3 regions of the Aquisalimonas sp. APHAB1-3 genome follow, and region 1 is predicted to be linked to each of the others. Evidence: riboswitches for the same ligand, from Rfam matches in the RefSeq annotation. Region 1 holds a riboswitch; each other region holds the start of a gene.
What was found. A riboswitch is a leader RNA that binds a small molecule or an ion and turns the genes downstream of it on or off. The one in region 1 is predicted to bind cobalamin.
Positions count from the first base shown of each region.

Region 2: another riboswitch for cobalamin. It lies ahead of ACNSTU_RS04090 (porin); the one in region 1 lies ahead of ACNSTU_RS08790 (cobalt-precorrin-5B (C(1))-methyltransferase).
Region 3: another riboswitch for cobalamin. It lies ahead of ACNSTU_RS16875 (hypothetical protein); the one in region 1 lies ahead of ACNSTU_RS08790 (cobalt-precorrin-5B (C(1))-methyltransferase).

Region 1 is NZ_JBLWFT010000004.1:117,167-124,267, reverse strand. It holds gene ACNSTU_RS08795 (ABC transporter ATP-binding protein) at 1-930, opposite strand, end outside; gene ACNSTU_RS08800 (ABC transporter permease) at 1-1, opposite strand, end outside; gene ACNSTU_RS08790 (cobalt-precorrin-5B (C(1))-methyltransferase) at 927-2,030, opposite strand; cobalamin riboswitch at 2,176-2,398, opposite strand; gene ubiG (bifunctional 2-polyprenyl-6-hydroxyphenol methylase/3-demethylubiquinol 3-O-methyltransferase UbiG) at 2,501-3,265, shown strand; gene ACNSTU_RS08780 (SDR family oxidoreductase) at 3,262-4,032, shown strand; gene ACNSTU_RS08775 (hypothetical protein) at 4,034-4,324, opposite strand; gene ACNSTU_RS08770 (MFS transporter) at 4,452-5,693, shown strand; gene ACNSTU_RS08765 (sulfite exporter TauE/SafE family protein) at 5,694-6,419, opposite strand; gene pcaD (3-oxoadipate enol-lactonase) at 6,525-7,101, opposite strand, start outside.
Region 2 is NZ_JBLWFT010000001.1:867,773-874,873, reverse strand. It holds gene ACNSTU_RS04110 (FAD-binding oxidoreductase) at 1-1,198, opposite strand, end outside; gene ACNSTU_RS04105 (GlxA family transcriptional regulator) at 1,335-2,366, shown strand; gene ACNSTU_RS04100 (zinc-dependent alcohol dehydrogenase family protein) at 2,386-3,399, opposite strand; gene ACNSTU_RS04095 (alpha/beta fold hydrolase) at 3,446-4,378, opposite strand; cobalamin riboswitch at 4,499-4,752, shown strand; gene ACNSTU_RS04090 (porin) at 4,965-6,119, shown strand; gene ACNSTU_RS04085 (cytochrome c) at 6,134-6,718, shown strand; gene ACNSTU_RS04080 (NAD(P)H-dependent flavin oxidoreductase) at 6,893-7,101, shown strand, end outside.
Region 3 is NZ_JBLWFT010000020.1:12,870-19,970, forward strand. It holds gene ACNSTU_RS16850 (IMPACT family protein) at 1-44, opposite strand, end outside; gene ACNSTU_RS16855 (alpha/beta fold hydrolase) at 55-972, opposite strand; gene ACNSTU_RS16860 (hypothetical protein) at 969-1,466, opposite strand; gene zigA (zinc metallochaperone GTPase ZigA) at 1,594-2,802, shown strand; gene dctP (TRAP transporter substrate-binding protein DctP) at 2,880-3,923, opposite strand; cobalamin riboswitch at 4,126-4,255, shown strand; gene ACNSTU_RS16875 (hypothetical protein) at 4,389-4,808, shown strand; gene ACNSTU_RS16880 (zinc-dependent alcohol dehydrogenase family protein) at 4,856-5,842, opposite strand; gene ACNSTU_RS16885 (PHA/PHB synthase family protein) at 5,946-7,101, opposite strand, start outside.

The DNA.
Region 1 (7,101 bases):
TGCCGGTGCCTCCTGCCGTCCGCGCAGGCGCTCCAGGAACAGCTGCTCCAGCCGATTGCTCTTGTTACGCAGACTGGTCACCTGCACCCCCGCTTCGGTGAGCGACGCGAACAGGGTGTTGAGATGCCGGCCTCTGGGCACGTCCACCTCCAGGGTGCGCGCATCCACGGCGCGGACCGTGACGCCATCGAGACGGAGCGGTTCCGGGCAATCGACGGCCAGATCCAGTACCAGGGTGTCGTGGTCCATCCCCTGCAACAGGGCTCCGGGGCCGCCGCGGGCGATGAGGCGACCGTCGTCGATGAAGGCGAGATCGTCGCAAAGCTGCTCCGCCTCCTCCAGGTAGTGTGTGGTCAGCAGCACCGTGGTGCCGGCGGCGTTCAGCCGCTGCAGCACGGCCCAGAGGTCGTGGCGAGCCGCAACATCCACACCGGCGGTGGGCTCGTCCAGCACCAGCAGCCGCGGCTCGTGCGCCAGGGCACGGGCGATCATGAGCCGCCGCTTGAGGCCGCCGGACAGCCCCCAGGCGGTCTGCCGTGCGCGATCGGCCAGCCCCATCAGGGACAGGACGGCATCGGTGCGCTGCCGTGCGCGGCGCGGCGACAACCCGTAGTAGGCCGCCTGGGTGGCGACGATCTCGGCCACCGGTTCAAAGCTGTTGAAGTTCACCTCCTGGGGGACCAGGCCGATGAGCCGCCGCGCGGCAACCGGCTCCCGTGCCAGATCGTGGCCGAACACGCGCACCGTGCCCTGTTCCAGCCGCACCAGCGAGGTCAGCAGGCCGATCAGCGTGGTCTTGCCGGCCCCGTTGGGGCCGAGCAGGCCAAAGAAACAGCCAGCATCCACCGTGAGATCCACGCCCGCGAGACCGGTGCGACCGCTGGCGTAGTGTTTGGTCAGGCCTTCCAGCGCGATTGCCGGCGCGCTCATGCCGCCACCCCCGTGGTCGCCGTACCCACCAGACGACCGCCCCGATCCACCGCGCAGACGTCCAGCATGACGGCATCGGGCAGCGTGCGCCGGGCCTGATCATAGGCGCGGGCACAGATGCGGTCCGCCAGGGGAATCCCTGCGCTCTGGCACAGGGACAGGGCCTCGATGCTGGTATTGCAGGCGGTCATGCGCATGCGCAGGTGGGTATCGGCGCCCAGAGCGGCCGCTTCGCCGGCGAGGCGGTCAAGGTCGATGGCGCACTTGCGGCTGTGGGTATCGGCGTGGCCGGCGGCGAACTTGCTGAGCTTGCCGAAGCCGCCGGCCAGGGTGACCCGTGGCACCGGATGGCGTTTGATGTACTTGAGCACGCCACCGATCAGGTCGCCCATCTCGATCAGCGCCATGTCACCAAGGCGGTAGCGGGCACGAGCCATGGCCTCGCTGGAGCCACCGGTACAGCAGGCGATGTGGGTGATGCCGTTGGCGCGGGCCACGTCGATGGACTGGTGAATGGAGGCGATATAGGCAGCGCACGAGAACGGTCGCACGATTCCGGTGGTGCCCAGGATCGACAGCCCGCCCTGAATGCCGAGACGTCCGTTCATGGTGCGCTCGGCGATGCGCTCGCCATTGTCGACACCCACGAAGACCGAGAATCCGCCCCGGTAATCGAGGGCGGCGGCACACTCGAGGAGATGATCGGTCATCATGCGCCGGGGCACCGGGTTGATGGCCGGCTCGCCCACCGCGACGGGCAGACCGGAGCGGGTGACAACCCCCACGCCAGCGCCGGCATGGAACGTGAGCCCCGCCTCCCTGCGCGGCTCGGCATGCGCCCACACCCGGGCTCCGTGGGTGGCATCGGGATCATCCCCCCCGTCCTTGATGACCCCCGCCTCCGCGCCATCCCCGGTGCGCCGGAGATCATTCAGGACCAGCTCGACGCGCTTGCCCTTGGGCAGGACGACTGTCTGGCGCTCGCCCACGTGATCCCCCAGCGCCAGACGGGCGGCCGCGGTCGCCGCGGCCGTCGCGCACACCCCGGTGGTGAGACCGGTGCGCAAGGGACCGCCGCCGTCACGGCTTTCCGGGCGCATGGAGGGCGCGCCGGTGGCTGATTGTGGCTGCTGCGTGTCGGTCACGTCTCGCGGTCCCTCGTCAGATGATCGCGCGACGGGTGCAGAGGCTGGGTGGGTACCGATCAGCGGGACAGGTGTTCACCACCCGGTTCCGCCGCACCCCGCGGCACCAGGGAATTCAGGCCGGTCTCCGGGCTGGTGGTGTAGGGTCCTTCCCCGGCGGATCGCCTTCCCGACGCACCCGTGCGGGCGTCGTCAGTGGCCTGTGATCCGGTCGTCACCACTTACCGTTGCGGGGGCAGCGCCGGCCTTGCACGCGACGCGTGCGCACCGGCTTCCCGATTATCCCCAATTGCACGCGGGGCACCTGAAGCTGGCTGTACCTTATGGGACCCCCTTGGGGTGGTCAACCGGAGACAAATGAACTGAATTGATACAGACTCTATGCAACACCTAACCATCATCAATGAGCCTACGGGTAGGATGACATGACCGGGAACGACGCACAGGACCGGACGGTGGATCCGGACGAACTGGCGCGCTATCGCGCGCTGGCGGCGATGTGGTGGCAGTCCGATGGCAAGCTGTGGCCCCTCCATGTGCTGAACACGCTGCGAACCGGCTACATCCGTGACCGGCTGGCGGAGCAGTATGATCGTGACCCGGCCGAGCCGGCACCACTCGCCGGTCTGCGCATGCTCGACATCGGCTGCGGCGGCGGGCTGCTCAGCGAGGCCATGGCCAGGCTCGGGGCCACGGTTCACGGGGTGGACGTGTCCGACAGCAACATCCGGGTCGCCCGCCTGCACGCCCGCGAACAGGGTCTGGACATCACGTACGAGACTGCCACGGCCGAGGCGCTGGCCGGGCGCGGCGCCCGCTACGACGTGGTGCTGAACATGGAGGTGGTAGAGCACGTGGCCGACCTGCCGGCGTTCATGGCCGCCGTGAACCGTCTGGTGGCGCCGGGCGGCCACACCTTCGTGGCCACCATCAACCGCAATGCGATCTCCTTTGTCGTGGCCATCGTGGGCGCGGAGTACATCTTCCGGCTGCTTCCAAAAGGCACGCACCAGTGGTCCCGGTTTCCCACCCCCGCCGAAATCGAGACACTCATGGAACGGGACGGCATCACGACGATTCAGCGTACCGGCGTCAAGGTCAATCCATTGACGCGGCGCATGTGGCTGTCACCCTCGGAGAGCGTCAACTACATGCTGCTGGCCAGGCGCCAAGGAGAGGGGGAGACATGAGTGACGAGCCACAGCCCGTCGCCCTGGTAACGGGAGGGGCCCAGGGCATCGGCCTTGGCGTGTCGCGCAAACTGCTGTCGTCGGGGTGGCGCGTGTCGGTCATCGATCTGGACGGCGAGGCGCTGGCGGCACTGGACGATGAGTGCCGGGACGACCAGCGGCTGTTCACGGTGCAGGCGGACGTCGCCGACGAGGCGGCCGTGGAAAGCGCCGTGGATGCCACGCTGGTGCACTATGGCCAACTCGACGGTCTGGTGAACAACGCCGGTGTCGCCGACCCGCTGAGCGGACCGGTTGAGGCGCTGGCCCTGAAGGACTGGCAGCGCTGGCTGGACGTCAACCTGACCGGCACCTTCCTGTTCAGCAAGCACTGCACGCCGCACCTGGCGGCGCGCCGGGGTGCCATCGTCAACATCGCCTCCACCCGGGCGCTGCAGTCTGAGCCCGACAGCGAGGCCTATGCCGCGAGCAAGGGGGGTGTGCTGGCGCTCACCCACGCGCTGGCGGTGAGCCTGTCCGGACGGGTTCGCGTCAACGCCGTCAGCCCGGGATGGATTGCGGTTGAGGATCACCGCAAGCCGGGCCTGCGCGAACCCTCGACCCTCACGGCAGCCGACCACGCCCAGCACCCCGCCGGTCGCGTGGGCCGCCCGGAGGACGTCGCGAACCTCTGCACCTTCCTGCTATCGAGCGCAGCCGGGTTCATCACCGGCGAGAACATGGTCGTCGACGGCGGCATGACACGGCGGATGCAATACGCGGACTAGTTCACCGGCCCTCGGTCCTGTGCCCCGACTCCGAGGCGTCGGCCTCGGGGCGCGCTTCGATGATGCGCGCCTGGCGGCCGTCCACATCCACATCCAGCCGATAGACGCCGGGCTGCAGCACCTCGGCATCCAGCACGGATTCGGCAACCTCCTGCTCAGCGTCCGGAAGGGGCTCTCCGTCCGCGGTCTCGAAGCGGACATCGTCCGCGGCCATTACCGCCACGGCGAGCGATAACCCCGCTGCTGCCACCACCAATGGGCCCAGGCCGGGCCTCGGTCGACCTGCTCTCATTTCACGCTCCTTCCGGATAAGGCACATCAGGACCTGCCATCAATAGCCCACTGACCGCTCCCGTGTCCGCGCGTTCAGATTTCCTGATATGGTCGGCTCACCAATAACAACGAAGAGGCCGCCTGCCGTGGACACCACTACCCGCCCCAACGCCGTGCTTACCGTACTGTGCGGCGCGTTCACGGGACTGGTCGTGATCGTCTTCGCCCGCCTGGCCTTTGGCGTGCTGCTGCCGCCCATGCGTGCCGACCTGGGGCTCACCTACCAGCAGGCAGGCACGCTCGGCACGGTCACCGCGCTGGGTTACCTGCTGTTCGTGCTCGCTGGCGGCGCCGCCGCCGCTCGCTGGGGGCCGCGCCGGGCCGTGGTGTTCGGCCTGATCACGGTGGGGATCGGTTTTGCGGGGCTCAGCGTTGCCACGGCCTACCCGGCATTGCTCGCACTCAAGGCGCTGCTCGGCTTTGGCACCGCCTTCAGTTTCGCCCCCATGGTCTCACTGCTGGCCGCATGGTATCCGGCGAAGCGCGGCTTCGTCATCGGCTGCATGTCGGCGGGCATCGGCGTTGGGACACTGCTGATCGGCTTTCTGGTGCCCTGGCTGCAGACACTCTTCGGCGACGCCGCCTGGCGGGTGAGCTGGGGGCTGTTCGCGGCGGCGGCCGCCGCCGTGGCCACCCTGGTCATCATCGTGGTGCGGGATCCACCGGGGTCACGCATCGCGGCCGGGGAACGGCCGCCCTCCGCGGAGAAGTGGCTGATCTACCGCCACCCGCGCATGCTCATCGTCGGCAGCGTCTACGGGCTGATCGGACTGACCTACATCGTGCAGGCGGTCTTCATGGTCAGCTTCGTGGTGGAATCGGGCCACCCGGAACGGACCGCCGGCCAGCTGCTCGCGATGATGGGGCTGCTGTCGGTGGCCGCAGGGCCCGCCTGGGGCATGCTCTCGGACCACTGGGGCCGCGGCAACGCGCTGCTGACGGCCATGGTCCTGGTGACCATCGCCACCATGCTGCCGCTCATCGACCAGACCCTGCTCATGTTCTTTCTCCATTACCTGATCATGGGCTGCGCCGTGAACGGCTCGTTCGCCCTGATCCAGGCAAGCAGTACCGATCAGGTGGCGCCCCGGTACATCCCCATCGCCTTCAGCTTCTCGACCCTGGTGTTCGCCGCCGGCCAGTTCGTGGGGCCGGCCATTGCCGGGTGGCTGATCGAGACCACGGGCGATTTCCGCGCCGCGTTCCTGTTCACCACGGCCGGGTTGATCGTGGGTTGCATCCTGACCGCATGGATCCGCCGCTTCCCCCGCGAACTGGCCGTGGGCGGCCCACCGCAGAGCGAGGCATCGACGGCCCGAGACGGCTGATCACAGCGCGCTGATGATGGCGCCAACGGCGGCCGCGGCCGAGACGCCCAGCAGCGCCGGGCGCAGCCAGTCGCGATCGAGCCAGCGCGCAACGCGGCCGGAGCCCAGAAAGCCGAGCGCAATGGCTGGCAGCAGGCTGATCCCCATGACCAGCTCCGCGAGCCCGAAGTGGCCGGCCAGGGCCAGGGCGGTGAGCACGATCAAGCCACCGGGGACGAACACCGCAGACAGCGTGCCGCGCAGCCGCGCACCGGAGAAGTGCTGAAACGCCAGGGCCAGGGGCGGGCCACCTATGGATGTGGTGGTCGCCATCAGCCCGGCAAGCCCCCCGGCCCCGAACAGGTGCGGCGGACGCGGGCTGGCGACCCCGCCGGCCAGGCTCAGGACCACGGCCAGCAGCACCAGCGACCCGAACACCAGCCCCAGCATGTCCTGCGCGATGACACCAAGGACCAGACCGCCAAGGGCGGCGCCGGGTACCTGGCCGACCACCGCCCAGCCGGCGTCGGGGAAATGCACGGCGCGCCAGTCCCGCATGAGTATCAGCACCGGCAGGCACATCCCCGCCACCACCATGGCCCCGGGGATCAGTGCCGGCTGGATCAGATACAGCAGTGGCGCGCCGACCATTCCGAGCCCGAAACCGATTGCGCCCTGCAGCAGCGACCCGGCCAGAATCACGGCGCTGGCCAGCGCCCACTCACCAAGGCTCAGTGGTAACTCCACCCTTGCTCCCTGGATTCAGCCAACGAAGCGCCGGAGTCTACCGGGGTTCGGCCCCGGCGGCGATGCCGCCGGGCGCAACCGGCGGTGCTGGTCATTGCGCGAAGGCTAACGGGCGTCCAGAAACCGGGCGAGGGCGGTGACCATTGCCTCCGGCTGCTCCACCGGTGGCAGATGCGCCGCGGCGGGGATGATCTCCAGCCGGGCGCCGTCAATGCGTTCGGCGATGGCCTCGGAAGCCGCCACCGGCGTACCCGGATCGTCCTCACCGACCACCACCAGCGTCGGCACATCGATGGCCTCCACCTGCGGCTCCAGGTCCATGCTGCCGATCGCCTCGCAGCACCCGGCGTAACCCTCCGGCGGCGTGCGCAGGAACATGTTGCGGATGCCGGCCACGGTGCTGGAGCCGAGGAAAGCGGGGGTGAACCAGCGCTCCATGGCGCCGTTCACCAGGCCGTCCAGCCCGTCGGCCCGCACCTGGGCGGCGCGCTCGGCCCACATGGACGGCTCCGGCATACGCATGGTGGTGTCGCACAGAATCACGCTGTGCAGCCGCTCGCCGTGGCTGCCGGCCAGCTGCTGGCCGATCATGCCGCCGATGGAGAGCCCGCAGAAATGCACCCGGTCTAACCCCAGCCCGTCCATGAGCGCCACGCAGTCCTCCGCCAGTCCGGCAATGGTG
Region 2 (7,101 bases), on a different contig from region 1:
AGAGCATGTCGATGCTGAGCATCCAGTTCATGTCCCGGGCGCCGAACGCGGTGGCATCGGCGGGGATGCGTTTGACCGCACCGCCCAGGTCCCAGACGGAGCACAGTGAAGTGGGGGATGGCCGCTCCTGTGCCCGCGCGGTGATGGAATCGATGGCTGAGTCGTCGAGCTCATTCAGCAGCAGCGACTTGTAGTACGCGCGGTAGACGCCCCTGGGGGCCTGCGCGTCGAAGATCTGCTGTATCTCGCAGTAGGGCATGGGGCCGGACATGTCCGCCAGGGGAGCGGCCAGCGTGCGCAGGGGCTGCAGCCTGCGTTCGCCTTCGGCCGCGTCGTCCGCCCACACACCGCCCACAGCGATGACGGGTTGGCCCCACGTGGACTCCGGCAGGTCCGGGTCTTCACCCACGGTGGATATTTCCACCATGGAGCCCCGAAACGCGTCGGGGGCGGTCTGCACGAAATCCCGCCAGCCACGCATCACCCGGGCCGCATCCGAGGCCCGGTAGAGGGTCATGATCAGCATGACCGTGGGGCCGACCGGGTGGAGCTGGAACTCGAATGACGTGACCACGCCGAAGTTGCCGCCGCCGCCGCGCACGCCCCAGAACAGCTCCGGATTCTCGTGCTCGCTGGCGGTGCGCGGCACGCCGTCGGCGGTGACGATCTCCACCGACGCCAGGTTGTCCAGGGACAGCCCGTGCTTTCCCCGCAGCCAGCCCATGCCACCGGCCAGTGTCAGCCCGCCCACGCCCGTGTCCGAAATCAGGCCGCCGGGCGTCGCAAGCCCGTAGACCTGGGCCTCACGGTCGAAATCGCCCCAGGTGGCGCCACCCTGCACCCGGGCACGTCGCGCAAGCGGGTCAACGTGAACCGCCCGCATTGCGGACAGGTCGATCATGAGACCACCGTCGCAGGAGCCCGTGCCGGCGGAGTTGTGGCCGCCGCCGCGCACGGCCGTGACCATACCGCTATCGCGGGCGAAATTGACGGCCGCAATCACGTCCGCGGTGCCGGCGCAGTGCGCAATCAGGGCCGGCCGCTTGTCGTACATGCCGTTCCAGATCTGCCGCACGGTGTCGTAGTCTGCATCCCCGGGCTGCAGCAGCTGGCCGCGGAAGCTCGCCTGCAGGGTCTCGAACAGTGGGGCCATGGCTCCGTCGATGAGGTCCTGAGAGTCGATCCGTGCCGTGTTCATGTCGTGCCTCCTGGGCGTTGCCGCCCGACCGAAGAGGTTCTGCCACTGTGCTATAGATCCTAGGAAGCGAATCGGTCTGCCGTAAGAGGCAAAGCCACCACAAGCAGGGCAAAACAGACACTGGCGGGGTCATTCGATGCATGCGCCTGACCAGCCACCGCTTCACATCTCTCTTCTGGCGGCGCCGGAGACGTCGCCGTCGGTACTGTATGGCCTGGTTGACGTGCTTGGCACCGCCGGCGCCATTTACCCGGAGATCACCACCGGCAAGCCTGGTCGGCCACTGTTCGATGTGAACGTGGTTGCCGTGGCCGCGACGCCGTTTCGCTGCGGTCTGGGGATGATGATCGAACCCGACTGTGCGCTGGCCGACGTGGCGTCCACTGACTGCGTCGTGGTCTGCGACATGTATCAGCCAGTGCATGAGCCGCCCCATGGACGCTACGGCGCCGAGATCGAGTGGCTCAGACGCATCCATGCCGACGGTGCACTTCTCACGTCGGTGTGTTCCGGCTCGCTGATTCTCGCAGAAGCGGGTTTACTGGACGGCCGCGAGGCGGCCGGCCACTGGTGCTATCGGGAGCTGATCCGCCGTCATTATCCCCGCGTGAGGCTCCGCGATGATCTGGTGCTCTGTCTTTCCGAAGAAGGCGAGCGCATCGTTACAGCCGGCGCGGTCAGTGCCTGGCAGGAACTGGCCATGTACCTGATTGCACGGTTCGCGGGCCGTGAACAGGCGCTGCAGACAGCCAAGGTGTTTCTGTTCACCGAGCACGCGGAGGGACAGCTGCCCTATGCGGTGACCGTGGTGCAGCCGCAAACAGCTGATGCGGTGATCGCCGACAGCCAGGCATGGATCGCCGACAACCTGGACTGCGCAAACCCGGTGACCTGCATGAGCGAGCGCGCAGGGCTCAAACCGCGGACCTTCGCACGACGGTTTCGGGCGGCGACCGGTTATCGGCCCATGGCCTACGTTCACGCCCTGCGCATCGAGGACGCCAAGCGGCAACTGGAGGCCGCCACATTGCCCGTGGATGAGGTCGGGCATGCGGTGGGTTACGAAGACCCAACGTCCTTCCGCCGTCTTTTTCGGCGCAAGACCGGTATGACGCCCTCGGCGTATCGACGCAAGTTCAGCCGCCTTGCGGCGCCCGGAGGTGTCTGAAAAGACCCCATGACGCCGTTTACGCGGCGGGCGGAACCAGTACGGCGGCTCCCGTCAGGCGGCCCTCGCGGAGGTCGGCCAGGGCCTCGTTTGCGCGTTCCAGCGGGTACGTGGTGATCTCGGTGCGGATGGGGACCTCCGGCGCCAGCGCCAGGAACTCGGTGCCGTCCTGGCGGGTGAGGTTGGCGACCGAGTGGATGCTGCGCTCCTCCCAGAGCAGCCGGTACGGGAACGACGGGATGTCCGACATGTGAATGCCGCCACTCACGACCCGACCACCCGGTCGGACGTGCTCCAGGGCGCGCGGTACCAGGCTGCCGATGGGCGCGAAGAGGATGGCCGCATCCAGCCGCTCCGGCGGCTCGTCGTCCGAGCCGCCCGCCCAGGTCGCGCCCAGCCGGCGCGCGAATCCTTGCGCCTGCTCGTCACCGGGGCGGGTGAACGCATAGATCTGCTGGCCGCGCGACACCGCCAGTTGCGCCAGGATGTGTGCCGCCGCGCCAAAGCCATAGATACCAAGGCGCCGTGGCTCCGCGCCGCCGGCGATACGCCAGGAGCGGTAGCCGATGAGTCCGGCGCACAACAGTGGTGCGGCATCGGCGGGTGCGTAGCCGGAGACAGGGAAGCAGTAGCGGGCATCGGCCACCGTGTACTCGGCGTAACCGCCGTCCAGGGTGTAGCCGGTGAATCGCGCGTTGCCACAGAGGTTCTCCCGCCCCGCTGTACAGGCCTCGCACTTGCCGCAGGTCCAGCCCAGCCAGGGCACTCCGACCTGGTCGCCGGGGCTGAAGGCAGTGACCCCGTCGCCTGTGTCGGTCACTTCGCCGACGATCTCGTGGCCCGGGATGACGGGCAGGCGGGGATCAGGCAGTTCACCATCGACCACGTGAAGATCCGTGCGGCAGACGCCGCAGGCAAGGACGCGCAACTGCACCTGGCCTGGTCCTGGTTCAGGCACCGGGACGTGCTCCTGACGGAGCGGGTCTCCCGCCGAGTGGAGGCGCATGGCCTGCATGGTCTGATGGCGCGTCATGAACCGTATCCAGAGGTTCGCACAGCGTTTTCAGATTAGCAGAGATTCACGGGGCCGGCGCTGATGCCCGGACCGGTTCGGTGGTTGGGTCCAGCAGCGGCAGCAGTTGGCCGGCCCAGATCGAGTCGCGGTAGCGCTCTCGGGACCAGCCCAGATGGCCGACCTTGTCCTCGCCAATGTCCGACGGCCGGATCGCGACCATCCGCACCGGTGCGTTGGGGTAGAACGCGTGCATGGCCTGGATGCCCTTGCGCGACATCATTTCGTCGTCCGTGAACGTGAGCGCGGTGATTGGCACGCGCAGGCGGTCGAACTGGTCGGCCATCGCCTTGCCTTCGGCGCCGACGGCGTAATCGGGGTGCAGGCACCAGCGCCGCCACTGACGCATCACGCCGCCGGGCAGGTCCCCGACAATGCCGAGCCGGTTGCCGGGGAAGTAGCCCAGGGCGGCCAGGGTCACGGGTGCGATTCCATACCACAGCGCCAGCACGCGGCGGCGGGTCGGCGTGGCGTTCCAACGCCAGTAGCCGCTGCCGCAGGCAATGGTGACGGCCTGGTCCAGGCGGTTGGCGCTGGGGATCATGCCCAGGATCTGACCGCCCACGCTGTGGCCGAGCCATGTCAGCGGAGTGCCGGGATAGCGGGCGAGGGCGAACTGCACCGCAGCCTCGCAGTCCTCGGTGGCCCAGTCCGTGACCTGGACGTTGCAGTCGCGCAGGCGGCCGGTCAGGGAGGCGCCGATGCCGAAGTAGTCGAAGGTGATGGCGGTCAGGCCGTGCTCGCAGAGGAAGCGGGCGAAGCGCTCGTAGGCGCGTTGGCTCACACCCATGGCTCCGGCGATGATCACCACCGCGCGCGGTGTCTCCGCCTCGAACACCCGCAGCGCAACAGTGTGGCCGCGGGGCGTGCGGAGGGTGATCGTGGTGGGGCCGTCGGCATCCTGCGTTTCATCGCGGACGTGGTAGAGGGGCTGATCCATGATTCGGTCCGTTTGCTTGGCTACCGTGACCGACTATAGGCCGTCAGGAATTCGCCCGCAATAGATTGGGAAAGAAATCTTGTCATTTGTGTTGGTTTGACCCTCCCACCCCGGTTCGATACCGTCTACCGCTTCTGAGGTGCTTCGGCCGCCAGCCTGGTGGCCGGGGATAATCGGGAAGCCGGTGCGTCGCCATACAGGCGCGACAAGTCCGGCGCTGCTCCCGCAACGGTAAGCGGTTTCATGCCGTCCACCCGGCGCTTGCTCCCGGCAGGCGCCACCCACTGGGCTTCACGGGCCCGGGAAGGGCGTGGATGTGCTGGCAGGTTCTGCCGCCGCAAGCCCGGAGACCGGCCTCGGATGTGTACCGAACGCGCCACGGGAGTTGGGCGGTTCGGGTGAGGTCGTTCCGGCCCGTTCGCCGCGTCTGGAATTGCATTGCCCGACCACTTGCCTGTGGGCCATACGGCCTGTCCAGCCACGGCTGGGTCTCCCTGCGCTTACAACAAGATCGATTCCAACAAAGCCAGTGAGGGCCATGATGCGCGAGAAGAATTCACGACCGGCGTATGCCGGGTGGCCGGCCATGACCGGATTATCCAGTAATGAACTGCCGCGCCGCAGGCGGTCGACCGCCACCGTGAGCGGTGCCGTCGTGTCCGCCATGCTCGCCTGCGGCGTGACCGCGGCCGGCGCCGGGGAGATTCCCCTGGGCAGTGATGGCGACGCCGGCAGCCTGAGCTTCGGCGGGTTGCTGCAGCCGCGTCTGGAGTACGATCGGCGCGACGACGGTGATCATCGAGCGGAGACCTCGCTGCGTCGCGCGTGGCTGGATATCCGGGGCGAACTCCCCGGTTACGGCCTCACGTTCCGCATGCAGACGGACGTGGGCGGCAGCGCCTCCGTGCGCGACCTGTGGCTGCAGTATGCCCTCGGTGAGAGCTGGGGGCTGCGCATGGGGCAGTACACCGCGCCGTTTGCCCTGTCGCGGTCCGTTGGCGGGCCCAATCGCACCTTCACCGAGATCGGTGTGGCGGCCAACAACTTCCAGATTCCCCAAGGGCGGGACACCGGGGTGGGGCTGCTGGGCAGTGCCGCAGACGGACGCTGGGAGGCCAGCGTTAACGTCTTCGATGGTCGCGGTCGTCTGGACAGGCGTGGCGATGACCGACCCTCCACGGACGGCGGTCTCGTGACCACCCGGGCCGCGTTTGCGCCGGTGGGCGCCGTGCCGTCGCACACGTCCACCCTGGGCAATACCCGTCAGCCCGCGGCGCTGTCCTTCGGGGTGGGCGGCATGGCCGCCGCCGACAACCACCTGCGTGACTGGACGCTGGATAGTGACGTCGACACCGAGGATCAGCGCGCCGACTGGGCCACGGGCACCGTCGACGTCGCCGCCAGCCTCGGCCCGGTCACCGGGACGGCCGCCGCGTTCCAGCGCCGCGTCAGCCCGGACGAGGGCAACGGCTACGACGACCAGGGCTGGGAGGCGGAACTGGCGATGGCGCTGCCCGTCGTGGATCAGGAAATCGCGTTGCGCCGTTCGGTGCTGCGGCGGGACGTCAACGACGACCGGCCGGATGCGCCGGAGCGCGGCGGTCAGCGGGAATGGTCCGCCGGCTGGACGGCCTTCCACGATCGCCATGCCTGGAAGACGCAGGTGTTCGCGATCCGCACCCGGGGCGGCGACCAGCCCTCGGACTGGCAGGCCCACGTCCAGCACCAGGTGCATTTCTGACAGGGAGAGCCGACATGACAACAGCACAACGCACACCGCTGGTCCCGCGGCTCGCCGTATCGATTCTGTTCGCCGCCACGCCGGCGCTGCTGGCCGATGGGCACTCCGTGAGCGATCCGGAGGAAGTGGAGATCCGCATGCCCGGCCCCTGGGGGGATTACAGCGAGGCCATGGAGGACCCGGACGCCGTGGATGCCGATGCCGCCTACGTGGGCCACCGCCGCCACCGTATGCAGCTGCTCTCGGGCTACTACCGCTCCCTGGAGATGGCGCTGCGCTATGACGCCCCCGTGGATCCGGAGACCATCGCCAGGCTGGCCGAGGGCCTGGAGCGCCACGCTCAGGATATCCCCGCGCTGTTCGACCGGGAGACGCCCACCGGGGAGGACGAACCCGGCGCATTGGCGCGTATCTGGGAGGAGCAGGAGCAGTTCCAGGAGCACGTGGACAACTTCGCCGCACAGACGCGCGATCTGCAGCGGGCAATGCCCCAGTCCCCGGCCGATGAGAACGACGCCTGGGAGCCGCGTGCTACGGAAGTGCTGAACGGCGTGCGGCACCAGTGTCTTGCCTGCCATGACACCTTCCGCCGTCGCTGAAACATGCATGAGTTGAATGCGATTGAATAGAAACCATGCATTTGTCGTGGCGATGTCCGGCGCCTAGGCTGCTACCATCTCCCGTTGCGCGCAGCGACGCGCGCGACGCTCCGGTCGCACCATTCAGTGCCGGCAGCCCGTGGGCTCGTGCCGGAAAACCGCGTTAGAGGACTTATGAAGACAAAGATCACCGAACTGTTTGGCATTCAGCACCCGATCATCCAGGGCGGCATGCACCACGTCGGCTACGCGGAACTCGCCGCGGCGGTCTCCAACGCGGGCGGCCTGGGCATCATCACGGCGCTGACCCAGCCCAGCCCCGAGGCGCTGGCCGAGGAGATCCGCCGCTGCCGCGAGATGACCGACAAGCCCTTCGGTGTGAA
Region 3 (7,101 bases), on a different contig from region 1:
TCCCGTTCCAGCGATTGGGCGGGCACCGTGTAGCCGGAACTCATGGCCCGCGCCTCATGCCGCCCGGTGTCGCGACGGCAGAGCTGCGAGTACGCGCTCTGCCGCGCTCTCGGGATCCTGCTGCATGAAGCAGTGACCGCCCGGCATCCGCTCGACCGCAATCCCCGGCATCACGCCCGGTAGCCGCCGGGCGGCGTCGCTCACGAACGGATAGCTGTCGGCACCATGCAGCATGAGCACCGGCGCGCTCACCCGTCCCAGGGTACCCCACAACCTCCGTGGCGATGAGCCGAAGATCTCCGCCTCACGCTCGGGGCGACAGCGCAGCGTCACACCATCGGTATCGTCACGCAGGGCGTGGGTGACGTAGGACTGCAGGCAGCGGTCCTGCCAGCCGCGGAAAATCCCCCGCCCACGCAGGCCCTTGAACGCGCTGTCGCGATCGGGCCAGTGGTCACGGCGGCGCGCCGCCTGCCGCGCCATGGGCGTGCGCCGCGACAGCCCCAGCAGTTGCAGCAACGCCATGGACCGGAGCATGGCCGGAGGAAACAGAACCGGGTCCAGCAGTACGCCCTGGTCGAAGATATCGGCCCGTTGCCCCATCATCAGGGCGATCATGACACCACCAAAGCTGTGTCCCATGCCGACGACCGGAACGCCCTTCCACAGCGGCGCGAACTGCTGCCATGCGTCCAGGCAGATCTCCGCGGTCCGGTTCCAGCCACGGAAGGCGCCGCCGTGATCACTGTTGCCGTGCCCCTGGACGTCCGACAGGAACAGGTCGTAATCCCGGGCCAGGCGGCTCAGCATCGCCTCGTACACCAGGCCACACATCCCGTTCCCGTGGATGAAGTGGATGACAGGGCGGCCGCTGGGGGGCGAATGCCAGCCACGCACGGCGAAGCCGTCCCCCGTGTGGTGCTCCCACGGCACGAGCTGATCCCGCAGCGACGGTGATCCACTGCCGGTCATGCGTCAGCCTCCCCCGGCGCGGAGGCGAGCCCGTACTCCTCGACGCCGAACCGCTCCTCGTCGCGGCGCAGACCGAGCCAGACGGTGTCGTCGCACTCCTGCAGGACCTCTTCCACCGCGTCAGCGGGCAACCACAGCACCTGCGCTTCCACGCCGGCGGCGCGCTCCACGGTGGTCCGCCAGTCTGCATCGCGGCCGGGGTCACACCCGGGCGCGAACAGGGCGCCGACATCGCCTTCGCGCAGCCCGTTGCTCACCAGACAGAGGCCGTGGCCGACCTGCAGATGCAGCCCCGCGGGGATCGCGTCCAGCGCGATGTGCTCCAGCGGCGGCAAGGCACCGGAGGGTGGCTTTGGTGCCCCCGTGATGCGGTAACGGTTCTCGAGCATCTGATCCGGGGTGGGATGATGCCGATCGCTTGCCAGAGCGTGGTCGAGCAGCGCGCGCACATGCGCCTGTTCGAACGGCAGCCAGGTCCAGTCAGTGGTGGTCATGATGTGGTTCTGCATCTCGCCGGGGTTCGGATCGGGAGTCTAACAGGACACCCGACTCCAGTGGTCACTCCGGTTATGTTATATGATAACATTCCAGATTCTTTCATCACCTTCAGGGAGGACCCCCATGGAACGCCTGCCCGTTACCGTTTTGTCCGGCTTTCTGGGCGCCGGCAAGACGTCGCTGCTCAACCATGTGCTGCATGCGCCTCATGGCAAACGCATCGCCGTGATCGTCAACGACATGTCCGAGGTGAACATCGACGCCAGCCTGGTGCGCGGCGATCGGCCGCACCTGGAGCGCGCCGACGAAAAGCTGGTGGAGATGAGCAACGGCTGCATCTGCTGCACCCTGCGCGAGGATCTGCTGGTGGAGATCAACCGCCTTGCCGCCGAACAGCGATTCGACTACCTGCTGATCGAGTCCACGGGCATCTCGGAGCCGCTGCCAGTGGCGGAAACATTCACGTTCCGTGACGAGAACGGGCGCAGCCTCTCGGACATGGCCCGCCTGGACACCATGGTCACGGTGATCGATGCCGCCAATTTCCTGCGGGACTACGCGTCCCAGGATCAGCTGGGCGACCGCGGCGAACAGGCGGGCGATGACGATGAACGCACGGTGGTGGACCTGCTGGTCGACCAGGTGGAGTTCTGTGATGTGCTGGTCGTGAACAAGACCGACCGGGTCACCCGCAGCGAACGTGAGCGCCTCACCGGCATTCTCCGGAGTCTCAATCCGCGCGCCCGCATCGTGGACTGCCAGTACGGCCAGGTTGCCCTGGACGCCGTTCTCGACACGGGCCTGTTCGACTTCGAGCAGGCGGCGCGCGCCCCCGGCTGGCTAATGGAGCTGCGCGGCGAGCACACGCCGGAGACCGAGGAATACGGCATCAGCAGCTTCGTCTACCGCGCACGGCGCCCGTTTCATCCGCGTCGCTTCTGGGATCTGATCCATTCCGAATGGCCCGGAGTGATCCGCTCGAAGGGCCACTTCTGGCTGGCCTCGCGGCACGATCTGGTGGGCAACTGGTCCCAGGCCGGCCCGGCCGCCGAGCACGGTGCAGCCGGGGTTTGGTGGGCGGCAGCGCCGGAAGGCGCCTGGCCCGACGATCCGGAAGCCACCGCATTCATCCGCGAACGCTGGCAGGAACCCCATGGGGACCGCCAGCAGGAGCTGGTGCTGATCGGCATCGACATGGATCGCGACGCGCTGACGGCCCGGCTCGACGCCTGCCTGCTCACGGATTCGGAGCTGGCGGGCGGCCCGCAGGCCTGGCGGCGCATGGAGGACCCGTTCCCGGCCTGGGGCCTCACAGAGCCGGAACCCGCCTGAAGGCTGCGACTACCTGCCATCCGGGGACGACACCCCCGGAGTGGCAGGTTCCGGCCTGCTTCAGGGAGCGGACCGCCTCAATCCTCGTCGAGGTGGCCAAGATCCTGAAGGAACTCGCGCAGCATGGCCACGGCTTCCGCCGCCTCGTCACTCTCGGCGGCGACATTGTCCCAGTGGGCCTCGGAGGTCTCTACCAGACGCTCGTGGACATCATCCGGCAAGGGGTTCAGCTCCACCCCGTCCTCGGCAAGCACGCGCTGCTTGGTCATCTCCTCGTGATAGATGTACTCGTTGGTGCGCTCCCAGTAGTGCTCCTCCAGAGTATCCATGAGAATGGCATGGATGTCTTCGGGGAGCGCCTCTACGGCCTCCTCGTTAAATATGAACGTGTCGTCGCTGATGCTGAGCGGCGGCTCCACGTGATAGGGCGCGACCTCGTAGAGGCTCATGCTGTCGGCACCCTGGTACGCTCCCCAGTGTCCGCCATCCACTACACCGGTGGAGAGGGCCTGATAAAGCTCTTCGCCGGGCACGTACTGGGCCGCGGCTCCTGCCTCCGAGAGCACGGTCTCACTGAGCCCCGACGTGGCGATGCGCGCACCCTCGAAATCCTCCATGGACTCGATGGGCTCGCTGAGCACGATCTCCTGGGTGAGCATCTTGTCCGGGTGGTAGAAAACACCGTACTCGGACGCCTCCTCGCGGATCATCTCCTCGAATCCCAGGTGGCGATAGAAGTACACCGCTTCCCAAACCTCCTGGAATGAGAACGGCAGCCCAGCGGCAACGCTGGCCAGGGACAGGCGGTCCTGGAGGAAAAACGGCGACGTGGTCCCCATCTCGACGATGCCACGCTCGACGGCCGCCCAGATCTCGTCGGTGCCGAACAGCTGCCCGGCTTCGTAGAGTTCCAGTTCCAGCCGGCCGTCGGTGCGCTCGTAGAGCTGATCCCGCAGTTTCTCGAGACTGGCTTCGTAGGAGGTACTGGCACTGGGCCAGTGCGACTGAACACGCCAGGTGATGGTCTCGTCGTCGGCTGTCGCCCCGGCATGCGGCAACGCCAGGCCAAGGCCGATCATCACGCTCACGCTCCACTTTCCCATGGCTACTGTACTGCTCATGTTTCTCCTCCCCGGGGTTGCCCCCCCTGTTATGGCTCTTGCAGGCCGGCCCTGCGGGTTGACCTGCTTTCGACCGTAGAGATGGCCCATCGGAGGGGTCAATCATCAAACCCATGAAATCGTCTCATCGCCCACCATGCACGCAGTGCATGAATGTGTTCCGGCCGCTATTGCACGGATCCACACCAACCTATATCTTGGGCCCGTCTTCAAAAGAACCACCACATCGTGATGGTTCAGCGGGGAACACCGGTGAGAGTCCGGGGCTGTCGCGCAACGGTATGGCGGATGCATTCGCCGAGCCCGAATACCGCGGAAGACGTTTACGGGAGCCTCGCGCCAAGGTTCTCCGGCAACGGTGCACACCACCTCCGGATACCCGCGAAGGCTTCTCCAGCCGCGATGCCCGCCCGGCCACCCGGCGCGTCGGCATCACACAATCAGGGATGTTCGGAGGAGCCCGACATGCAGACGATTACACCCCATTACGCAACAGCCACCCCTGCGTTCGACGGACACCACGCACTGGTTCTGCGGACCCGTCTCGATCCACTGCTGCGCCGGGTTCTTCACGGGCTGGGCGCCCGTGTCGAGCCGCTGGAGTGGCGCGGATTCATCGGCCCGGCCGTGGACCGCATCGGCGGACCTGCGGCGCACAACGCACCGGACCACCTGGACGCGGACGGTGCGGAAGCACTGATCGAACTGCTGCAGCGCATGGAATCCCGTGGCGGCGCCCCGCGCTGGGTGCACCACATGCTGAACAGCTATCGCGCCGGGGCACTGCTGGAGCGCGACGGCACGCTGGAACTCGGGGATTCAACCACGCCGTCCTGGCTGCTGGGGGAGGTGCTGCGACTGCCAGGGCGCCAGCGCGTGGCGTGAACGGTCAGTCAACGGGGCGCGGCGCAATCCGCCCCGCCCCGGACGGATCAGACCGCGGGCGTGACCAGCACCTTGCCAGTCCGCTCACCGGAGGCGGCCTCGGCCACGGCCGCCTTGATGTCGGCGACGTCGAAGCGGGCGTGGACGCGGGCCGAAAGCTGCCCGGAGGCAATCATGCCGGCCAATTCCCCGTAGAGCCCCTGCTGCTGTTCGCGTGTGGCGTGCTGGAACCAGCGGGCAAGCCAGAAGCCCTTCACGCTCAGGTTGCGGAATACCAGGTGCCGCGGCGCCACCATGCAGGGATCGCCGCTCATCATGCCGTAATTGACCAGGGTTGCATCGTCGCTGAGGGCCGATGCCAGATGGTCCGTGGCCGATCCACCCACGGCGTCGATCCCCAATCGCACCGGGGCATGGCCGCTGGCCTCGGCAACACGCTCGGCCAGGTCCGGCCCATCCACCAGGACGATCTCGGCACCCTGCTCCTGCAATGGTGTCACCGCCGATGCGCGCCGCACCACGTTGACCGTCTTCAGGCCACGGAGCTTCGCCAGGGTAATCAGGTAGCCACCGACACCGGAGTTGGCGGCGTTCTGGATCAGCCACTCTCCCGGCTGCAAATCCACGAACTCACTCATGAGCAGTGACGCGGTGGGTGGATTGACGGTCATCATCGCCAGCTGTTCCGGGTCGGCGTCGTCGGGCAGCGGTACCAGCTTGCGGGCCGGTGCCAGCACGTGGGTTGCCCAAGAACCACAGCCGACCGGCAGCAGCACGGTCTGCCCCCTGCTGAAGCCGTCCACGCCCTCTCCGCACTGGACCACCCGCCCGACGCCCTCGTTGCCGCCCACCGCCGGCAGAGGTGGCAGCATGCCGTACTCGCCGGTGAGCGTGAGCACGTCGGACGGATTGATCGGCGCCGCGACCACCTCCATGAGCACTTCGCCGGCACCGGGGGTGGGGGTCTCCCGTTCCACCGCGTCGATGACGTCCTGGGGCACCGGACCGCGGTGTTCGTAGATCGCCTGCAGCATCACCATACTCCTTGCTCGTGTACATGGGCTGAATACGCCGGCGTATGGTACACCCCGGGCGCGCTTCCACGCTCCCGGGTTCGAACACGGATTCGAGCGCAGCCTATTTCAGAAACACGTACTGCCCAGGCGCGTCTTCCATGGGGACGATGCCCTGACCGGGCGCCCCGAGCTCCGGCGGTTTGCGCCGGTTGCCGGAACGCGCCCGCAGCCACTCCCGCCACTCGGGCCACCAGGACCCGTCCTGCACCGGCACCTGCTGCACGAATGCGTCGGCGTGCATGAGCAGCTCGTCCGGCTGATGGGTGTTGACCCGGTACCGGCGTCGCGGGTGCTGCGGCGGGCTCACGATCCCGGCGTTATGCCCGCCGTTGGTCAGCAGGAACGTCACCGGGCTCCGGGCCAACCGATTGATCTTGTAGACGGACGTCCACGGTGCCACGTGGTCCCGCTCAGTGCCCACCACGAAGAACGGTGCGCCCACGTCGGCCAGGTGGACGACTTCCCCGTCCACCTCGAACAGGCCGTCGGCGAACTCGTTATCCAGATACAACCGTTGCAAGTACTCGCTGTGCATCCCATAAGGCATGCGGGTGGCATCCGCATTCCAGGCCATGAGGTCATTCATGGGCATGCGCTCGCCGCGCAGATACTGATTTATGGACGCAGACCACACCAGGTCCTGTGAGCGCAGCAGCTGGAATGCACCGGTCATCTGTTTGCCGTCCAGATGACCGGTTTCCCACATGATGTCATCCAGGAAAGTGACCTGGCTGTCGTCGATGAAAAGCCCCAGCTCCCCCGGCTCCCGGAAGTCCGCCTGGGCGGCGAACAGGGTGAGCGTGGCCAGCCGCTCATCCCGCTGGCGGGCCATGGCCGCAGCGGCAATCATCAGCAGCGTGCCGCCCAGGCAATACCCCACGCCATGCACGCGCTGGCCAGGCACAACCGCACTGATGGCATCCAGCGCCGCCATCAAACCAAGTCGCCGGTAATCGTCAAAGCTGAGATCGCGGTCGGCGGCATCCGGGTTCTTCCAGGAGATGGCGAAGACCGTGTACCCCTCCTCCACCAGGTAGCGAATCAGCGAGTTCTCAGGGCTGAGGTCGAGAATGTAGTACTTCATGATCCACGCCGGCACCACCAGAATGGGCTCCGGATGGACAGTCTTCGTCCCAGGCTCGTACTGGATCAGTTCCATGAGCCGGTTCCGGTAAATCACTTTCCCGGGCGTCACGGCCACGTTATCGCCCGGCTGA